Regions from separate parts of the Micromonospora sp. CNZ286 genome, predicted to be linked through region 1. Evidence: riboswitches for the same ligand, from Rfam matches in the RefSeq annotation. Region 1 holds a riboswitch; each other region holds the start of a gene.

What was found. Region 1 has a riboswitch for cobalamin ahead of FHX31_RS10040 (uroporphyrinogen decarboxylase/cobalamine-independent methonine synthase family protein). Riboswitches for the same ligand answer to the same signal wherever they lie in the genome.
Region 2: another riboswitch for cobalamin. It lies ahead of FHX31_RS10565 (peptidase); the one in region 1 lies ahead of FHX31_RS10040 (uroporphyrinogen decarboxylase/cobalamine-independent methonine synthase family protein).
Region 3: another riboswitch for cobalamin. It lies ahead of FHX31_RS17065 (ribonucleoside-diphosphate reductase subunit alpha); the one in region 1 lies ahead of FHX31_RS10040 (uroporphyrinogen decarboxylase/cobalamine-independent methonine synthase family protein).

What each region holds. Positions count from the first base shown of each region.
Region 1 is NZ_JACHIZ010000001.1:2,165,043-2,171,341, forward strand. It holds gene FHX31_RS10035 (low temperature requirement protein A) at 1-1,010, opposite strand, end outside; cobalamin riboswitch at 1,624-1,841, shown strand; gene FHX31_RS10040 (uroporphyrinogen decarboxylase/cobalamine-independent methonine synthase family protein) at 1,959-2,672, shown strand; gene FHX31_RS10045 (ATP-dependent Clp protease ATP-binding subunit) at 2,977-5,454, shown strand; gene FHX31_RS10050 (hypothetical protein) at 5,800-6,299, opposite strand, start outside.
Region 2 is NZ_JACHIZ010000001.1:2,281,004-2,287,302, reverse strand. It holds gene FHX31_RS10570 (hypothetical protein) at 113-598, opposite strand; gene FHX31_RS10565 (peptidase) at 634-1,677, opposite strand; cobalamin riboswitch at 1,777-1,912, opposite strand; gene FHX31_RS10560 (alkaline phosphatase PhoX) at 2,042-3,202, opposite strand; gene FHX31_RS10555 (beta-1,3-glucanase family protein) at 3,381-4,973, opposite strand; gene FHX31_RS10550 (hypothetical protein) at 5,144-5,584, shown strand; gene FHX31_RS10545 (tetratricopeptide repeat protein) at 5,650-6,299, opposite strand, start outside.
Region 3 is NZ_JACHIZ010000001.1:3,750,479-3,756,777, forward strand. It holds gene FHX31_RS17050 (acyl-CoA thioesterase) at 1-172, shown strand, start outside; gene FHX31_RS17055 (LysE family translocator) at 176-799, shown strand; gene FHX31_RS17060 (PrsW family glutamic-type intramembrane protease) at 887-1,732, opposite strand; cobalamin riboswitch at 1,853-2,067, shown strand; gene FHX31_RS17065 (ribonucleoside-diphosphate reductase subunit alpha) at 2,184-4,580, shown strand; gene FHX31_RS17070 (ribonucleotide-diphosphate reductase subunit beta) at 4,571-5,599, shown strand; gene FHX31_RS17075 (MFS transporter) at 5,622-6,299, opposite strand, start outside.

The DNA of each region.
Region 1 (6,299 bases):
AGAGCCGGGGCGTCCCACTTCTTTGCGGTGTCGATCTCGGTGGCGCCCAGCGCGTGCTTGAGCCCGAACGCCACCAGGATGAGCCCGGCGATCATCGGCAGGTGCAGGAGGGTGTACGCGTCGCGGGCCAGCCGGGACCGGGCGTGGTGGGGGACGGACTCCAGCGTCTGTTCCGCGTCGAGCGCCGCGATGTCGAAGTACGCCCACCAGAGGAACGCCACGACGAGGAGCGCGAGCCCGGAGCCGGCGAGCACGGACCAGGTGATCGCGGGTGTGCCGGCGAACCCCCGGCTCGTGCCGATCGAGATGATCGTCTCGCCCAAGGCGATCAGCATGATCAGGTTGTGCCGCTCTGCCCAGTGCCGCACCGACCTGAGCTGCCAACTGCCGGTGCCTGGAGCGCGCAGCCCGACGTAGTCGACGGCGGTCGCCACCGCGAAGAGCAGGATCTGCAGCAGCCCGGCGCTGCGTCCGGGTGCGAGGTGGCTGGGCAGCAGCGCCCCGCACAGCAGCAGGACGGCGCTGGCGGCCAGGGGTAGCCAGGCCTGCCGGGCGGGTGCGATCGACTGCTGCGTCGAGCGTCGCCGGCTCCGCATGATGATCAACAGCGACACGGCTCGGATGCTCAGAAAGCCGACGACGAAGACGAGAGGTGCGGAGAGCCCGGCGTGCCGGTCGACGAACACATCCGGAATCGCGACGGCGACCAGCAGGAGCGCGGTCGCAACCATGAACATGACGATTGGCAGGATCCCGCGGTCGAGCCGGACCAGGTTTCCGACCCAGGCGTACCCGGCCCAACTGCGCCACAGCAGCAGGAGCACGAGCCCGCCTTGGACCAGCGCGTCGAAGGCCGACCGCGCGGCCATGAGGCCGGCGACGTTCATGAAGGCGAAGACAAACACGAGATCGAGGAAGAGCTCGGCTCGCGTCACCCCGCCGTGCGTCGCGACCAGGGTTCGCCGGACGCCCAGCCCGGCTCCGGCCACCTCATCCTCTCCGCTGGTCACCCGACCACTGTTGCAACCTCTCATGCCGCCGACAGGTGAATCCGCGACCGTGCGACGACCTCGGCGTGGAACGAGCCCGGCCGGTCCGCGATCGCCGATGCCGACATCGCCCACGCCACGTGCGGCGGGGGCGATGACTCACGGCGCCGCCGACGCCTGGCCGCACTCCCCCCGGGGCAGAGGCAGGTGCCCTCGTGGTGATTCATCCCGTACGGCCAGCCGGTACGGCCTCGTCTGCCCCCGCGCTCGCGCGGTGGCCCAGTACGACAAGCGCTACGGCGAAGGCAGGTGCCCGTCCGGCTGGCCGACCTGCCGGACCAGCGGCCGGGCAGGTGCAGAGCCCTGGGTCCGTGCGTTCCGCGCCGCGCCGGTAGGGGCCAGGGCCAGCCGTCGGCGCCGGAGAGAGGCGACTACCTCGTCGGCGGCACCGACCATTCCACCCGGGGCGGTTCAGACCGGGTTCGGCGGCGCGCATCCGCCGACCACGACTACCGCGACCCGGCCCATCTTCTAGCCCCTCGTCACCCTCTCGTCGCACGCAAGCACTCCGCTGCCGCGACGGCTTGCTGTCCCGCAGGGCGGACACACCGACCACGTCGGCCCACCGCCCCATACGATGGACAACGGCGCTGGTGCGCCCCCCGCCGCGCGAGTGGGGCGCTGTAAGAGGGAACCCGGTGCGAATCCGGGACTGCCCCGCAGCGGTGAGTGGGAACGACAGCCGTCAACGAAGCACTGGACCGCGAGGTCTGGGAAGCGACGGCCAGTAGGTGACCGGGTGGATCCGGTCGTGCCGCGAGTCCGAAGACCTGCCCGCACTGCGCGTACCGCCGGTGCGCGCCGTCGGCGGCCTCTCGGGAGGGCCAGGGCGGAAAGCCGGTACGCGACAGCCGTACCCCGCCTTCCCCTTCCCCCGTGGCCGCCAGGCACCTCGAGGGAAGGACCACAGTGACAACCTCATTCGGGCAGAGCACAGTGCTCGGCTACCCCCACATCGGCGCGCACCGCGAGTTGAAGAAGGCGGTCGAGGCCTACTGGGCGGGCCGGATCGACGCCGAGAAGTTGGCGGCGACCGCTGCCGCACTACGGGAGGAGGTCTGGCGGACGCTGCGCGACGCGCGCCTGGATGCGATCCCGTCGAACACGTTCTCCTACTACGACCACGTGCTCGACACGGCCGTCGCTGTCGGCGCGATCCCGCACCGGTTCGCCCGCCTCGGCCTCGGCGATCTCGACACCTACTTCGCGATGGCCCGGGGCGTCGATGCCGAGCCGGCGCTCGAACTGACGAAGTGGTTCGACACCAACTACCACTATCTGGTCCCCGAGATCGGCTCCGACACCACCTTCGCGGCGAATCCCGACAAGGCGCTGCGCGAGTACCGTGAGGTCCGCGATCTGGGAATCGACAGCCATCACCGGATCGGGGCGCATCGAGGGTGGGGCGGGGTGGCCGGTGTGCTGCGGGGAGGGTTCCTCATCCGCGACCGCAAGTACACCGCCGCCTTTCGATCACGCCTTCGCCGCCCGAACTCGGCGGAGATGTCTGGGGCGCAAGACGGCGGAGAGCGTGGTGCTGTCGGAACACTGAGCGCAATTCGGTCCCCCGCCGGTGGCCAAACTCGGACGCCTGCCGGACGCCTGGGTCAAGTCCACCGGTAACAACGCAGCGCTCGTGAGGGCAGACCGCAGGGTCCGCGGGTACCGGGGTCCCGCGCCTCCCGGCCTGCCGGTCAAGGCGCCGATCCGATGGTGGGCAGGCCGCAGGCGCCGACGGGGCCCAGCGCCTGGGACGCTCCGGTGCGACCTCCGCGACAACCACCCTCAGTGGCTGCCCTGCACCCGCAGCGAGTACAAACCCTGGCCTCCCCAGAAACCCATAAAGGCCAACTCTGTGGGCGAAAGGTGCGTAGCGTTCAGGTGGGCCTGTGCCGAGGACCCACCCCACCGGCAGAAAGGGTATGAGATGTCGCTCGACGCGTTCCGCATCCCCGGCGGCTCCTTGGACGACTTGATCAGTCGGTTCTTCGGCGGAGACCCGTTCGCGGGACGTCCGGTGGAGCGGGTCGACCTGTCCCGGCTGCTCTCCACCGAGTCGCGGCAACTCCTGCAACGGGCAGCCGAGCAGGCTACGGAGTGGGGCAGCCCGTACCTCAATGTCGAGCACCTGCTGTGGGCCGCAGCCCAGGCCGACCCCACCCGCCGGATGCTCGGCGCGAGCGGCGCCGACCCCGACGACCTGGCCCGCCAGATAGAGTCGGCCGTCCCCAAGGGCAGGCCACGCGAGGACACGCCTCCGCTCGCGCCGGCGGCGAAGCGCGCCCTGCTCGACGCGCACCGCGAGTCGCGACGGTCCGGCGCGTCGTACATCGGCCCCGAACACCTCCTGCTCGGCATCGCCGCGAACCCGGAGACGACCGCGGGCCGGGCGTTGCGGGCGCTCGGTGGGGCCGTCACCGGGCCCACGCCGCCGGCGGGCGGTGCCGACGGGCGCGGGGCCAGCAGCACCCCCACCCTTGACCAGTACGGGCGGGACCTCACCGAGGACGCCCGGGCCGGTCGGCTCGATCCGGTCGTCGGCCGTGATGACGAGATCGACGACACGATCGAAGTGCTCTCCCGGCGTACGAAGAACAATCCGGTGCTCACCGGCGAGCCGGGCGTCGGCAAGACGGCGATCGTCGAGGGCATCGCGCAGCGCATCGTCAACGACGAGGTGCCCGAAACCCTGGCCAACCGGCGTGTGGTCGCACTCGACCTGTCCGGGATGGTGGCGGGCACCAAGTACCGCGGTGAGTTCGAAGAGCGCCTGAAGAACGTGATCCAGGAGGTGACGTCGGGCGAGGACGGGCTGATCCTCTTCATCGACGAACTGCACACCGTTGTCGGCGCGGGCGGCGGTGGCGAGGGGGCGATGGATGCCGGCAACATGCTCAAGCCCGCCCTGGCCCGCGGCGAACTGCACGTGGTCGGTGCGACGACACTGAACGAGTACCGTCGCTACATCGAGAAGGATCCTGCGCTGGAGCGCCGGTTCCAGCCGATCCTGGTGTCGGAGCCGAGCGTGGAGGACACCGTCGCGATCCTCAAGGGCATACGTGACCGGTACGAGGCGCACCATCAGGTGCGCTACACGGACGAAGCGCTGGACGCCGCGGCTGAACTGTCCCACCGCTACATCACCGACCGGTTTCTGCCGGACAAGGCCATCGACCTGCTCGACCAGGCGGGGGCCCGGGTCCGGCTTCGTTCCCGCACCCCGGCTCCGGACAAGAAGGAGATCGAGAAGCGGCTGTCCCAGCTGCGCCGGGAGAAGGACAGCGCGGTGGCGAACGAGGATTATCAACGCGCGGGTGCGCTGAAAGCCGAGATCGGTGCGGCCGAGCGGGATCTGGCGGCGGCGCAGGAGGGCACGCCTCCGGTGCCCGAGGTGCATATGAGCGACATCGCCGAGGTGGTCAGCCGGCGTACCGGTGTTCCCGTCACCCAGCTCACGGAGGTGGAGAAGCAGAGGCTGAGGCGCATCGAGGAGCAACTGCACGAGCGCGTGGTCGGCCAGCACGAGGCCGTACGGGCTGTGGCGGCTGCCGTACGCCGATCGCGTTCCGGGCTGAGCGACCCCCAGCGACCCGACGGGTCGTTCCTCTTCCTCGGCCCCACCGGCGTCGGCAAGACTGAACTGGCCAGAGCCCTCGCCGCGGCGCTCTTCGGCGACGAGTCCAGCATGATCCGCTTCGACATGAGCGAGTTCCAGGAGCAGCACACGGTCAGCCGGCTGGTCGGAGCGCCCCCGGGCTACGTCGGGTACGAGGAGGCCGGTCAGCTCACCGAGGCGGTCCGGCGCCGGCCATACTCGGTGCTGCTCTTCGACGAGGTGGAGAAGGCGCATGCGGATGTGTTCAACGCGCTGCTGCAGGTGCTCGACGACGGTCGCCTCACCGACGCGCAGGGTCGCACGGTCGATTTCAGCAACACCATCCTGATCATGACGAGCAACATCGGCGCGGACCGCATTCTGGCCGCGCAGGCGGCAGGGCGTCCGGTCAACGACCAGCGCGAGGAACTGATGGGGCTGCTGGGGCAGCGGTTCCGGCCGGAGTTCCTCAACCGGATCGACGAGATCATCGTCTTCACCGGCCTGGACCGGGACCAGCTCCTTGAGATCACCGGCCTGCTGCTGGACCGCACCCGCCGTCGGTTGCACGCACAGGACATCGACCTCGAGGTCAGCCCGGACGCCGTGCAGTGGCTGGCCAACCGGGGCTACCAGCCCGAGTACGGGGCGCGGCCACTGCGGCGCAGCATCCAGCGCGAGTTGGAAGACCGGCTGTCGACCCTGCTGCTCGATGACGGGGCGAATCCGGGCGACACCATCGAGGTCAATGTCGTCGGCGGCGAGCTCGACCTCTCGGTCCGGCCCGCCGCCGTACCGGCTGGCACGTGACACCCGACGAGCAGCTCGGCGAGCCGTCGCGGTGTGTCCCGGGGGCTCCACCCCGGCGAGTTGTTGCAGCAGATCATCCAAACCGCGGCCGTGCTGGGAGGGCTTGACGACGACGCCGGCGCAGGCCGGTCAGCCTGCGGGACAACCGCCCGGCCAACCCCCTGTGCCTGAAGGACGTCGCCATCGGCCCCCAATGCGTAGAAGGCCCTGCGCCGCACGGGCGGCATCCGCTGCACCCCACTGAATGACGGCACCGTGAGCGCCGGACCGGTCGACGTGACGGTCAGTCGCTGACAACCGGCCGCCATCACCGGCTGGCCGTCTGGAGGCGGCCGGTGATCGTCCTCAGGCAGCGCCGACGTCGGTGGTGAAGGTCGCGAAGGCGAGCAGGCCGGAGTAGGCGGCCAGGCCGATGGTGAACCAGGTGAAGCTGGAGTGCCTTTCGGGGGCCAGTTCGTCGACGAAAATGTTGAGCAGGATCCCGCCACCCAGGAAGGCGGTGAGCACGTTCATCAGCACGCCGGTGGGCTGGACGGCGACCGCGGTCACCCAGCCGCCGGCGGCGCCGGCGACCAGGACGAGGCGCCACCCGGTGGTGAGGCTGACCGGGAAGTGCTCGGCCAGGACGCCGTCGGTGGCCAGCACGTGCAGCCCCATGGCGACGGCGAACAGCACCGCCGGCCCGAGCCCCGCGTCCAGCTTAGTCGCCAGGGTGTACGTGATCAGGCCGCTGTACAGGGCGAAGAAGCCGAGCTGGAACCCGAAGACCAGCCGGGTGGGCTCTTGCCGGCGCTGCTGCGAGCGGTGGGTGACACGTTCCAGGGCGTAGAACGTGAAGAAGCCGA
Region 2 (6,299 bases), 120 kb from region 1:
GCGCGGGACGTATGCAGTTGTGTGCCCGGCGCACCGGGTGCCGACACCGTACCGCCCGGGCGCGCGACGACGCCAGAGCAGCTGCCGGCAACCGGTGCGCCGCCGGTCACACCTAGGGAGCGGCGATGCTCGGCGGGGCGCCGGCGCCGAAGGACCAGCCCTCGACACTGCCCGGCGCGGGGTTGTAGCCGGTCGCCCCCGACGTGCTGTAGGACCAGGAGCCGCCGCTGGACGCATGCCAGTACGACCAGTACGCCGTGGCCGGCGGGGTGTTGACGCACGGCTCGGTCGCGGCGGTGGGCTTGCCGTTGATCCGGCAGACGAAGGCCAGGCCCCAGCGGGCGGTGCCGGTGACTGTGAAGCCGGCGGCCTGGAGCGCGGCCAGGCCGGTGGCCGGATCGCCCGGCGCACAGGCGACCTGGACGCCGCCGCCGAGCGCGGCGAAGTCGACGACCACAGTGACTCCCGAGGTGCCGGTGCAGGCGGCGGCGTGCGCCGCCCGGGGCGCGGGCTCGACTGCGGTCAGCGCGACGCCGGCCACGACGGCGGCCAGCAGGCCGGCCAGCCAGGTGCGGACTGTGGAACGATGACGGAACACGGATCCTCCTGTGATCGGGTGCGCGGCGAAGGGGTTCACGGGCAGGCGAGTGCCGGTGCGCCGGGGTCGGCGCCGGCGGCGGACAGGCGGGCGTACCCGATCCCGGTGAGACCGAGGACGGCCTGGGCGGTCGCCCGGGGTGCGGTGGCCGGATCGAAGCCGCCGCCGTCGAAGTCGACAGCGCCCCGGTCGGCCGGCGCCCCGGCGCAGCCGACCTGGAGTCCGGCGAGGAATGCCCGGGCCCGCGCCCAGGCCGGCAGCCGGTGGCCGTCGCGCAGGGCCTGCGCGGCGAGGCCGGTGCTGTTGGCGTTCGGCGTGCCGCCCGCGTTGGCGAAGCCGCCGTCGGCACGCTGAACGGACACCAGCCAGCGCAGCCCGGCGGCGGCGTCGGCCGGACGGTCCGCGGCGCGCAGCGCCTGTGCCGCGAGCGCGGTGGCGTCCACGTCGGACGTGCAGACCGGTTGCGCGGGCAGCAGCGGGTAGCCGCCGTCCGGGCACCGGGTGCCGGCCAGCCAGGCGGCCGCCGCCGGTGGCGCTCCGCCCGCCGTACGGTCCAGCGCCAGCAGCGCGAAGGATTGGCTGAACGCGTTGCTGTAGTCGCCGTACGCGGACCGGTCGCTGAACCTGCCGGCCGGCGTCTGGAGCGAGCGCAGCCGGGCGATCAGGTCCACCCCGCCGACGTCGGCCGGGTCGCCGCCGCGCACCTGCACGGCGAGGGCGAGCTTGGCGGTCGCACCCGCGTACGCCTCGGAGGCGCCGTCGCCGAGGTAGCCGTCGCGGATGTCCGGCCGGGCGACCCAGGCCAGCGCGTCGGCGCCGTGGTCGTCGGCGACGCCGGTGGCGGCGAAGGCGAACACGGCGTCGAGGGTCAGCCCCTGGTCGGGGTACGCGACACCGTCGAAGACCGCCTCGAAGCGTTCGCCGTCGACGAGTTGCCGGGCGAGCCAGCCGCCGGCGGCCTCCGGGCGGGTGAGGGCGGCGCGCTCGGGGGCGGCGACGGCGGGTGTGGTGAGGGTGAGAGCGGCGAGTACGCCGCAGAGGAGCGCGAGCAGGCGGTGCCGGCTTCGGCGGACGACCATCGGAAGCGCCTTTCCGGCCCGGCGGTCGTCGAAAGCCCGGACGACCGCGGCAACGCCGCGTCGACCGGGACTCCGACCCGTGGGCCACGACGGGTGGGGAGCGGATACACGCGTACGACGGGTATTCGGGCTCGCCGCCGCAGATCTCTCTGGGCGGCCTACCGTTGCGGGCCAGCGCCGGATTTCGACCGGTCTTCCCCCGCACGTACACGCGGTGGTTCAGTTGTCGCGACAGTCTGCTGTGGCCGGAGCACCGATGTCAATGCGCCAGGAACCGGACACGTGCCGTGACGGCCGGCAGGACGCCCGGTGAAGACCGGGCGTCCTCCACCGCGTGGTCACTGTCAGCGGGGCCGGGAGCCGGTCATCGGCGGAACGGCCCGGTGACGCAGTAGGTGATGCCGCCGGAGGACGAGCCGGTCGTGCCGCGTTGCGACGAGAAGTACAGCCGGTCCCCCGCCGGGGTGAACGCCGGCCCGGTGATCTCCGAACCGCTCTGTCCGGTGATCCGCAGGAAGACCGAGATCTTGTCGTCGGGCGTGATCATGCAGATCTCCATGTTCCCGCCGTCCTCCGCGACGTACAGGTCACCGGCAGTGGACCCGGTGATGTTGTCGACCCCGGTCAGCGGAGGGGTGCCCGGACTGACCAGGTTGTCGTCGTAGGCGAGCTCGTACGTGCCGGCGGCCAGGTTGACCTGCCACACGCGGTTGTCGCCCTTCGTGGTGAACCAGACGGTGTCATCCGCGTAGTGACAGCCCTCGCCGCCGTTGAACGTCTTCGCGCCGGACACCTGCTGCCGGGTCGGGGTGGGCGAGCCGTCCGGGTCGGGCACCGTGGCCCAGGTGAACGTGCCGGAGGTCGCCGTACCGGCGCGGAAGACCTGGAGGGTTCCGGCGGAGAGGTCGCCCCAGGTGGTCGGCACGAACCGGTAGAACTTGCCGTCGGTCTCGTCCTCGGTCAGGTAGACGACCCGGCGGACCGGGTCGGCCGCGGCCGCCTCGTGCTTGAACCGGCCCAGCGCGGGACGCGCCACGGCGGTCCCGCCGAGGGGGTACGTCTCGAAGACCCGGCCCAGGGACACCTCCTCGCAGGAGAGCCAGGTGTTCCACGGTGTCTTGCCCCCGGCGCAGTTGTTGTTGGTGCCGGAGAGGATCCGCGACGCCCCGACCACGGTGCCGCTGGAGTCGAAGACGAGGCGTGAGGCACCGCCGCCCGCACCGGCTGACACCTCGGAGTTCGACACGTAGATCCAGCCGGTGCCGTTCGGGAACACGGCGCCACCGTCCGGAGCGTCGTGCCAGGTGTACGACGTCCCCGGCACCGTCCGACGGGATCGTGCGACGATCGAGCTGGTGAAGCCGGCCGGCAACTGGATGCCGTTGGCGTCGGCGGGCTGGAGCCCACCGTAGGGGCCCGCCGCGTTCTGCGCCGGGGCTCCGTACGCCGCCGACCACGCGGTGAACGGCAGCGCGACAGCGCCCGCACCGACGACAGTGGCCCGCAGCATTGCTCGACGATCCATGGAACCTCCTCGGTAGGTTCCCCAGATCTGACCGGGCGGAGCTTACGCACATCGATCTGTTGGATGAACGTCGATGGACGCCTCGGTGCGCGGCGTCGTGTCACCGGCCGTCTCGTCCGTCGCCTGCCGGTGACGGGAGCGACTCGCGGTCGGCCCCCGCCACCGTTCGCATGGCTGGTCAGCCCTTGCGCCACTTCTGGTTGGCCGTGCCCCCGCAGTCCCAGAGCTGGAGCCTCGCGCCGTCGTTGCCGTTCCAGTCCTTGATGTCGACGCACTTGCCGGCCTGGAGGTTGACCAGGTCTCCGGCCGCGTTCAGGGTGAACTGCTGGGCGCCGGTGCCGTTGCAGGTGTAGAGCTGCACCGCCGCCCCGTTCGCGGTGGACCCGGCGTCGATGTCCATGCACTTGTTGTTCTGGCTCTTGAGCGCCGTGCCGCTGAACGTCCACTTCTGCGCGTTGGTGTTGTTGCAGTTCCACATCTGCAACGGCGCGCGGTCGACGAAGTTGGAGCTCGGCACGTCGATGCACTTGTTGTTCCAGTTGCTGACCACTGGCACCCCGGTGGTCGGGGTGCCGCCGCCACCGCCGGTGAACGGGCTGAGGATCAGTCCGGCCGAACGGGGATCGCCGTCGTGCACCAGCGACTCGAATCCGCCGACGTCGTCGAAGGCGAACGCGTACGCCCGGCCGTCGGTCATGTTGGCGTGGATCAGGCGGGCGTACTGGTTGGTGGGGTTGCTGCGGTAGAAGTCGGCGGCGTTCGTGCTGGGCTGGGTGTCGACGGTGCCGAGCGTGCCTCGGTTGAGGGCGGCGCAGAGCGTACGCGAGATCGGGCCGACCACCTGGTCGTTCGGCGCGGGCAGGTCGCCGTCGCAGCCCCAGACGCTGGCCGAGGAGGGCCGGTTGAAGGAGGCGACGACCTGGCCGCTGCCGTTGGTGAAGGTCATGGTGTTGCCCGAGGTGCGGCCGTAGTACCGGATGGCCGGCTGGTCGGCGAAGGGCGCCACGGTCAGGGTCTTCGTGGTGTACGCGTTCCACGCGGACGCGATGTACGAGTCCAGGTACGTGGTGCTGAGCAGGCCGGCCCCGGCCGCCTTGCCCGGAGCCAGGACGCGCAGGACGGTCCCGTCGGAGCGGGTGTGGACGGTGCCGGCCCAGCCCGGCTGCGCCCGGATCCCGTCGATGACCGCGTTGCGTCCGTTGGCCACCACGTCGCCGGTGCGCTTGGTGACGCCGTTGGCGCCGGTCACGGTGACCGCGTGCGGGATCGCGAACATGTCGACCTGGGAGCTGTTGAGCCACAGCCCGGAGTCGTTGTAGGTGAACTCGCTCCAGTCGAAGAGGATGTCGCGGTTCGCGTCACCGGCCGCCCAGGGCGCGGGCTGCACCAGTCCGTCCGGGGTGAGGAAGAACTTGAGCTTCTGCCCGAGGGAGAAGTAGGCCCGGCCGGAGAAGCCGCGGGGGAACTGGATCGTGGTGCTGCCGCCGTTGCCGGGGCCCGGTATGGAGACGTCCGGCGCGGGCGACGGCGGGAGCTGCCCGCCGGTCCACGGTACGAAGGTGCCGCCGGAGGTGACGTAGCCGAGTCGGCCGGAGGACAGCTGGACGCCGATGACGTAGAGGTGGACCGGGTCGCTGCGGCCGGTGGTGTTGGTGACGGTGACCGGCAGCAACGCCGGTCCGACCGCCTGGGCGGGCGTGGCGACGACGGCGCCGGTGAGCCCGGCGAGCAGGGCGGACGCGGCGGCGAGCAGCCTTCTTCGGAGACGCATGGGGACACCTCGCGGGAGACGGGGGGACGGGAGAGCGCTCTCTCAGAGGGTCCAATTGTTAATATTGTTTGTCAATAGGTGGCTGCCTATGGACCAGGGTCACGGCGAAGGTCACCGGTTGATTAAGATCCACTATGGAACAGTCGACTGTGGATTGGGTAGGTAGGTACATGAAACGCATGCTTTCGGCGCTGACGGCGCTGGTGACCGTCGCGGCGGGCCTGACTGTCGGCGCCCCCGCCGCCCAGGCGGCCGGCTCCTGCTCGGGGACCATCACCTACAGCCAGGTGCAGTCGTCCGGGCTCGGTGAACTGGTGATCTACTACAACAGCAGCAACGGGGGCACCAACAGCGCCTGCTTCTACCACCGCGGCGCGGCGTACGGGAGGTCGGCGCCCACCTTCGTGCAGATCTACCGCTGCGCGGAGCGGTCGGGCGAGGGCGCGCACTGCACCCGGTCGGGCGGCGCGGACACCAATTCCGGTGACTTCAGCTATTACGCCGGCCCGGTCGCCGTCACCGGTACGGCGAACTACTGCGTCGAGGCGGTCGGCTACATCGGATGGGCCGGTGAGCGCCACCAGATCTACAGCCGCCGCCAGGGCTGCTGAACCCGCTCCCCTCCCCCGGACCGGGACCGGCGCACGATGAGCGCCGGCTCCCCGGCCGGGCCGGGTCAGACGGCCAGCGCCCGGCGGCACCTGGTGAGTTCCGCGCGCAGATCCCGGCGCAGGGCCCGGTCCAGGCCGGGCTGGGCGAGCGCCTGGGCGAAGTCGCGGGCCGCCTCGTCCCACCGGCCCAGCCGGGCCAGGGCCGTACCCCGGTTGTAGCGCGGCACGGGGGCCTCCGACAGCGCCACCGCCCGGTCCAGGTCGGCGAGCGCGGCGGCCACGTCGCCGCGCTCGAACCGGGTGGCCGCCCGGTTCGTCCACGCCTCCACCAGTTCGGGGTCCCCGTTCAGGGCCCGGGTGAGCAGTTCGTCGGCCTCGGCGGGCCGGCCGCGCTCGGCGAGGACCAGGCCCAGGGTGCACAGCAGCGCGGGCTCCTGCGGAGCGCCGGCCAGCCCGGCCCGCGCACCCGCCTCGGCGGCATCCAGCGCGCCGCGCTCCACGTGCAGGTTGACCAGGGCGATCCGGGCGTCGAGGTGCCCCGGTTCGATGGCGAGCACCCGCTCCAGGTCGGCGCGAGCCCGCTCGGGGCGGCCCCGCTCCTGCTGGAGCACGGCCCGGTTGTAGTACGCCTCGGGCAGATGCGGTCCCAGCCGGATGGCGGCGTCGTAGTCCCTGATCGCGGCTCGGGTCCGGCCCGCCGCCCGGTGGAGGGCGG
Region 3 (6,299 bases), 1.6 Mb from region 1:
GACCGCGCACCTGGTGATGGTGGCGGTGGACGACGACGGGCAGCCCCGGCCGGTGCCGCCGCTGCACGCCGAGACCGACGGCGACCGGCGGCGCTACCGGGAGGCGCAGATCCGGCGCGAACACCGGCTGGCGCTGCGCCGGGCGCTGCTCGACGGCGCCGGGGAGGGCTGACCGGTGCTCGGACTGTCGGCGGCCACGCTCGCGGGTTACCTGGCCGCCATCGTGGTGCTCATGCTCACCCCGGGGCCGGACATGATGTTCGTGCTCGCCAACGCCACCCGGTACGGCCCACGGGCGGGCGCGGTGGCCGCGCTCGGGGTCGCCGCCGGGGAGGCGGTGCACGTCGCCGCCGTGGTGGCCGGGCTCGCCACGCTGATCGCCGCGTCCCCGGTGCTGTTCACCGCGATCCGGTGGGCCGGTGCGGCGTACCTCATCGTGCTGGGCCTGCGGGCGCTGCGCGGCACGGGCCGGCCCGGCGCCCCGGCGGACCGGCCGGACGGCGGTGCCGGGCGGGCGTTCCGGCGCGGGCTGCTGACGAACCTGCTCAACCCGAAGATGATCCTGTTCAGTGTGGCGTTCCTGCCGCAGTTCGTCCGGCCCGAGGCGGGCCCGGTGGCGGCGCAGCTGGTGCTGCTCGGCGTGCTGTTCGTCGCGGTGCAGCTCGCCGTGGACCTGGCGCTCGGGGTGGGCGCCGGGCGGTTCGCCAGGCGGTGGGGCGACAGCCGCTGGTCACGGCGCGTCGACCGGCTCTGCGCTGTCGCCTTCGTCGCGCTCGGCGTCCGGCTGGCCGCCGGCTGAGGCGTACCGGGGCGAGTGGCGGAGCGCGGTGGGGCGTCGGCAATGCCCGGGCCGGTTGATCGACTCCATCACGCCGAAGTGGCGGCATCAGAAGTGCTCCGACCCCGCCACCTCGGCGAACTGGCGATGATCATGAGGCCGGTCCCGGTTCGGCTCCGCCGGCGTCCCGGACGCGGGCGGCCGCTCGCGGTCCAGGTGCAGGCGCAGCAGCACCCAGCCCAGCGACACGGCGCCGATGAACACGTACGCGGGCTGGGTGCCGAACGTGTCCCAGCAGGTGTGCAGCGTGACGGCGGCGGCGAAGGTGAGCAGGAACGCCGCCAGCTTCCGGCCGCCGGGCGCGGCGGCGAACGTGAACAGCGCGGCGGCGGTCAGCCCGGTCCAGGCCAGGTGCGCGGCGGGCGCGGTGAGACCGCGTACCAGCAGCGTCCGCTCGACCGCGCCGAGGTTGCCCTCCGACCCGACGAACGCGGCGAACGCGTAGCCCATGGTCTCCAGCGCGGCGAACCCGGTGCCGGAGGCCACGCCGATCACCAGGCCCTGCGCCGGGGACGGGTGCCGCCGCCACAGCAGCAGGATGCCGGCCGGCACGATCAGTTTGGCGGTCTCCTCGGCCAGGCCGACGAGCGCCATCGGCAGGACGCCGAGGCGGTGCAGGGTGCCGTACTCCAGCCAGCCGGCGGCGACCACGCCGACCACGCCGCCGAGGAGCGCGGCGACGCCGACGACGGAGCCGGGGACCGGGCGGCGGGCCGGCCGTCCCTGGGCGAAGGCCAGGAATGTGGCGGGCGCGACGCACGCGCCGAGCACGATCAGCGCCGGGACGAACGTGACGGTCCCGGTGCCGGCGAGTGTCTCCAGCACCAGCAGGTGAAGCCCGACGCCGACGAGCAGGACCGCCACCCACGCCCAGCGGCGTCCGGTATTCCCCATACCGCCGAGTATCGCGCCCGCCGGGTCGCGCCGGAATCGGGGGTAGGCACTGTGGACAGTGAGATCATTCCGACACGCCGACACGACATCTGGTGTTGCACGCAAGCCCTCACCGCCATATATGGTGGTGCCGCAGCTGGTTCGGCCGAGCCCTCCGGGGCGGGGCCGAGGCAAGAGGGAACCCGGTGGGAATCCGGGACTGCCCCGCAGCGGTGAGTGGGAACGACAGCCGTCAACAGCACTGGGCCACCGGCCTGGGAAGCGACGGCCGGTAGGCGACCGGCGACCCCGGTCGGGCCCGCGAGTCCGAAGACCTGCCAGCGCGCCGTACGCCTCCGCGTACGGCGGCCGGAGGTCGCGCGGGACGACCGACGCCAGCAGCCGGGCCGGCCGTGCGCCGCGCCCGTTGGCGTCTCCCGCCGTCTCCAGACGGTGACAGCGAGGAGAGGTCATGACTGTCGTACAGGAGAGTCCCCCGTCCGGGACCGCCGGGTCCGAGGCCCGCCGCCCGGCGATGCGGGTACGCAAGCGGGACGGCGACACCGAGCCGGTGGACGTCAACAAGATCGTCCGGGCGGTCGAGCGCTGGGTCGCCGACCTGGACGAGGTGGACCCGCTGCGGGTGGCCACCAAGACGATAAGCGGGCTCTACGACGGGGCGACCACCGCCGAGCTGGACCGGTTGTCGATCCAGACCGCGGCGGAGCTGATCGGCGAGGAGCCGCAGTACTCGAAGCTGGCGGCGCGGCTGCTCGCCGCGTACGTGGACAAGGAGGTCCGCGGACAGGGCGTGGCGAGCTTCAGCCAGTCGATCGCCTACGCGCACGGGCTGGGACTGATCGGCGACGAGACGGCCGCGTTCGTGGCCCGGCACGCCCGCAAGCTCGACGACGCCGTGGACCCGGACGGCGACCTGCGGTTCGAGTACTTCGGACTGCGCACGGTGGCCGACCGCTACCTGCTGCGGCACCCGCAGTCGCGGCTGGTGGTGGAGACGCCGCAGTACTGGCTGCTGCGGGTGGCCTGCGGGCTGTCCCGCACCCCGGGCGAGGCGGTCGGCTTCTACCGGCTGATGTCCAGCCTGGCGTACCTGCCCAGCTCCCCCACGCTGTTCAACTCCGGCACCCGGCACACCCAGATGTCGTCGTGCTTCCTGGTCGACTCGCCGCGCGACGAGCTGGACTCGATCTACGAGCGGTACCACCAGGTGGCGAAGCTGTCGAAGTTCTCCGGCGGCATCGGCATCTCCTGGTCGCGGGTACGTGGCCGGGGCGCGCTGATCCGGGGCACCAACGGGCGCTCCAACGGCATCGTGCCGTTCCTCAAGACGCTCGACGCCGGGGTGGCCGCGGTCAACCAGGGCGGCCGGCGCAAGGGCGCGGCCTGCGTCTACCTGGAGCCGTGGCACCCGGACGTGGAGGAGTTCCTGGAGCTGCGGGACAACACCGGCGAGGAGTCGCGGCGTACGCACAACCTCAACCTGGCCAACTGGATCCCGGACGAGTTCATGCGCCGGGTCGAGGCCGACGGCGAGTGGTCGCTGGTCGACCCGTCCGACGCCCCGGAGCTGCCCGACCTGTACGGCGAGGCGTTCGACGCCGCGTACCGGGCGGCGGAGAAGAACGCGGTCCGCACGGTCCGGGCCCGGGACCTGTACGGGCGGATGATGCGTACGCTCGCGCAGACCGGCAACGGCTGGATGACGTTCAAGGACGCCGCGAACCGGCTGTCCAACCAGACCGGCGAGCCGGGCAACGTGATCCACCTGTCCAACCTGTGCACCGAGATCCTGGAGGTCAACGACGACGCCGAGACGGCGGTGTGCAACCTCGGCTCGGTGAACCTCGGCGCCCACGTCACCGCCGACGGGGTGGACTGGGAGCGGCTGCGCGCCACGGTACGCACCGCCGTGGTGTTCCTCGACCGGGTCATCGACATCAACTACTACCCGGCCGAGCAGGCGGCGGCGTCGAACCCGCGCTGGCGGCCGGTCGGGCTCGGGCTGATGGGGTTGCAGGACGCGTTCTTCACGCTGCGCCTGCCGTTCGACTCGGCGCAGGCCAAGGAGCTGTCCACCCGCGTGCAGGAGGAGATCCTGCTGACCGCGCTGGAGACCTCCGCCGGGCTGGCCGAGCGGTTCGGGCCGCATCCGGCGTACCCGCAGACCCGGGCCGCGAAGGGTGACCTGCACCCGGACCTGTGGGGCGCGGAGCCGGCGCAGGCCGGACGGTGGGCGGCGCTGCGCGAGCGGATCGCCGTCCACGGGCTGCGCAACTCACTGCTGGTGGCGATCGCGCCGACCGCCACCATCGCCTCCATCGCCGGCTGCTACGAGTGCGTGGAGCCGCAGGTGTCCAACCTGTTCAAGCGCGAGACCATGTCCGGGGAGTTCCTCCAGGTCAACACGTACCTGGTGCGGGAGCTGAAGGCGCGCGGGCTGTGGACGCCGCAGGTCCGCGACCGGATCAAGCGGGCCGAGGGCTCGGTGCAGGACATCACCGAGCTGCCCGCGCCGGTGCGGGAGCTGTTCCGCACCGCCTGGGAGCTGCCGCAGCGGGCGCTGATCGACCTGGCCGCCGCGCGGGCGCCCTTCGTCGACCAGTCCCAGTCGCTGAACCTGTTCCTGAGCGCGCCGACCATCGGCAAGCTCTCCTCGATGTACCTGTACGCCTGGAAGGCCGGGCTGAAGACCACCTACTACCTGCGTTCCCGTCCCGCCACCCGCATCCAGCAGGCCACCGTCGCGCCGGTGCTCGCCCCGGTCTCCGGCGTGGTCTCCGCCGTGAGCGACGACGAGGCGCTGGCCTGTTCCCTGGAGAACCCCGAGAGCTGCGAGGCATGCCAGTGACCACCACCGCACCGACCCGGCACATGCTGCTCGACCCCGGCATGGACCTGACCCTGCGGCCGATGCGCTACCCGCGCTTCTTCGACCGGTTCAAGGACGCGATCAAGAACACCTGGACGGTCGAGGAGGTCGACCTGCACTCGGACCTCGCCGACCTGGCGAAGCTGTCCCCGGCCGAGCGGCACCTGGTGTCGCGGCTGGTGGCGTTCTTCGCCACCGGCGACACCATCGTCGCCAACAATCTGGTGCTCAACCTCTACCAGCACGTCAACTCCCCGGAGGGCCGGCTCTACCTGTCCCGGCAGCTGTTCGAGGAGGCGGTGCACGTCCAGTTCTACCTGAACCTGCTCGACACGTACGTGCCGGACGAGAAGGAACGGTTCGCCGCGTTCGACGCGGTGGAGAACATCCCGTCGATCGCCCGCAAGGCCGAGTTCTGCTTCCGGTGGATCGACTCGATCTTCGAGCTGCGTGAGCTGCGGACCCGCGCGGACCGGCGGGCGTTCCTACTCAACCTGATCTGCTTCGCCGCGTGCATCGAGGGCCTGTTCTTCTACGGCGCGTTCGCCTACGTCTACTTCCTGCGCTCCCGGGGCCTGCTCAACGGGCTGGCCTCCGGCACCAACTGGGTGTTCCGGGACGAGTCGATGCACATGGCGTTCGCCTTCGACGTGGTGGAGACCGTACGCGCCGAGGAGCCGGACCTGTTCGACGACGAGATGGAGCGGCAGGTGAAGGAGATGCTGGCCGAGGCGGTGGAGTGCGAGGTGAGCTTCGCCGAGGACCTGCTCGGGCAGGGCGTGCCCGGGATGTCACTGGCGGACATGCGCGAGTACCTCCAGCACGTGGCCGACCGGCGCCTCGCAGTGCTCGGCATCGCCCCCATGTACGGCAGCGGCAACCCGTTCGCGTTCATGGAGTTGCAGGACGTGCAGGAGCTGTCCAACTTCTTCGAGCGCCGGGTGTCGGCGTACCAGGTCGGGGTGACCGGCTCGGTCACCTTCGACGACGACTTCTGAGCGCCGCCCCCCGCCCCGGCCGTCACGGCCGGGGCGGGACCGGGCTCTCGCCGGGCAGCGCCGTCGCCCGGACCCGCCCGATCAGCGCCACCACGGCGATCGCCATCACGGCCACCACCACGAACGCGCTGCGCAGGTCCAGGGCGCCGGCGAGCAGGCCGATCACCGGCGCCGCGAGCAACGCGCCCGGCCACTGGCCCATCGCCACCACCGAGACGCCCTCACCCGAGGTGAGGCCCGGCTGCTCGCCGGCGAAGCCGAGCACCGTCGGGGTCACGCACGCCAGGCCGAAACCGAGCAGTCCGAAGCCGGCCATCACCGCGGCCGGATGGGGGTACGCCACCGGCAGCGCCACGCCGACGGTGGCGACGAGCGCGGACAGCCGCACGAAACGGATCCGCCCGAACCGGCCGGCCAGCCGGTCGCCGAACAGCCGGGCGACGGTGGCGGCCAGCGACAGGCAGGTGTACGTGGCCGCGGCGAGCACCGCGGCGGCGCCCGCGACCTCGGTCGCGTACAGCGCGCTCCACTGTGCGCCGGCCATCTCGATGAACGAGGCGAGGAACGCGATCACCGCGAGCAGCAGCAGCTGCGGGGTGAACCGGTCACGCAGCCGCCGCCGGTCCTCGCCGTCCTTCGTCTCCTGCCGGGGCGTATCAGGCAGCCAGCGGTGCGTACCGACCAGCAGCGCTCCCAGCAG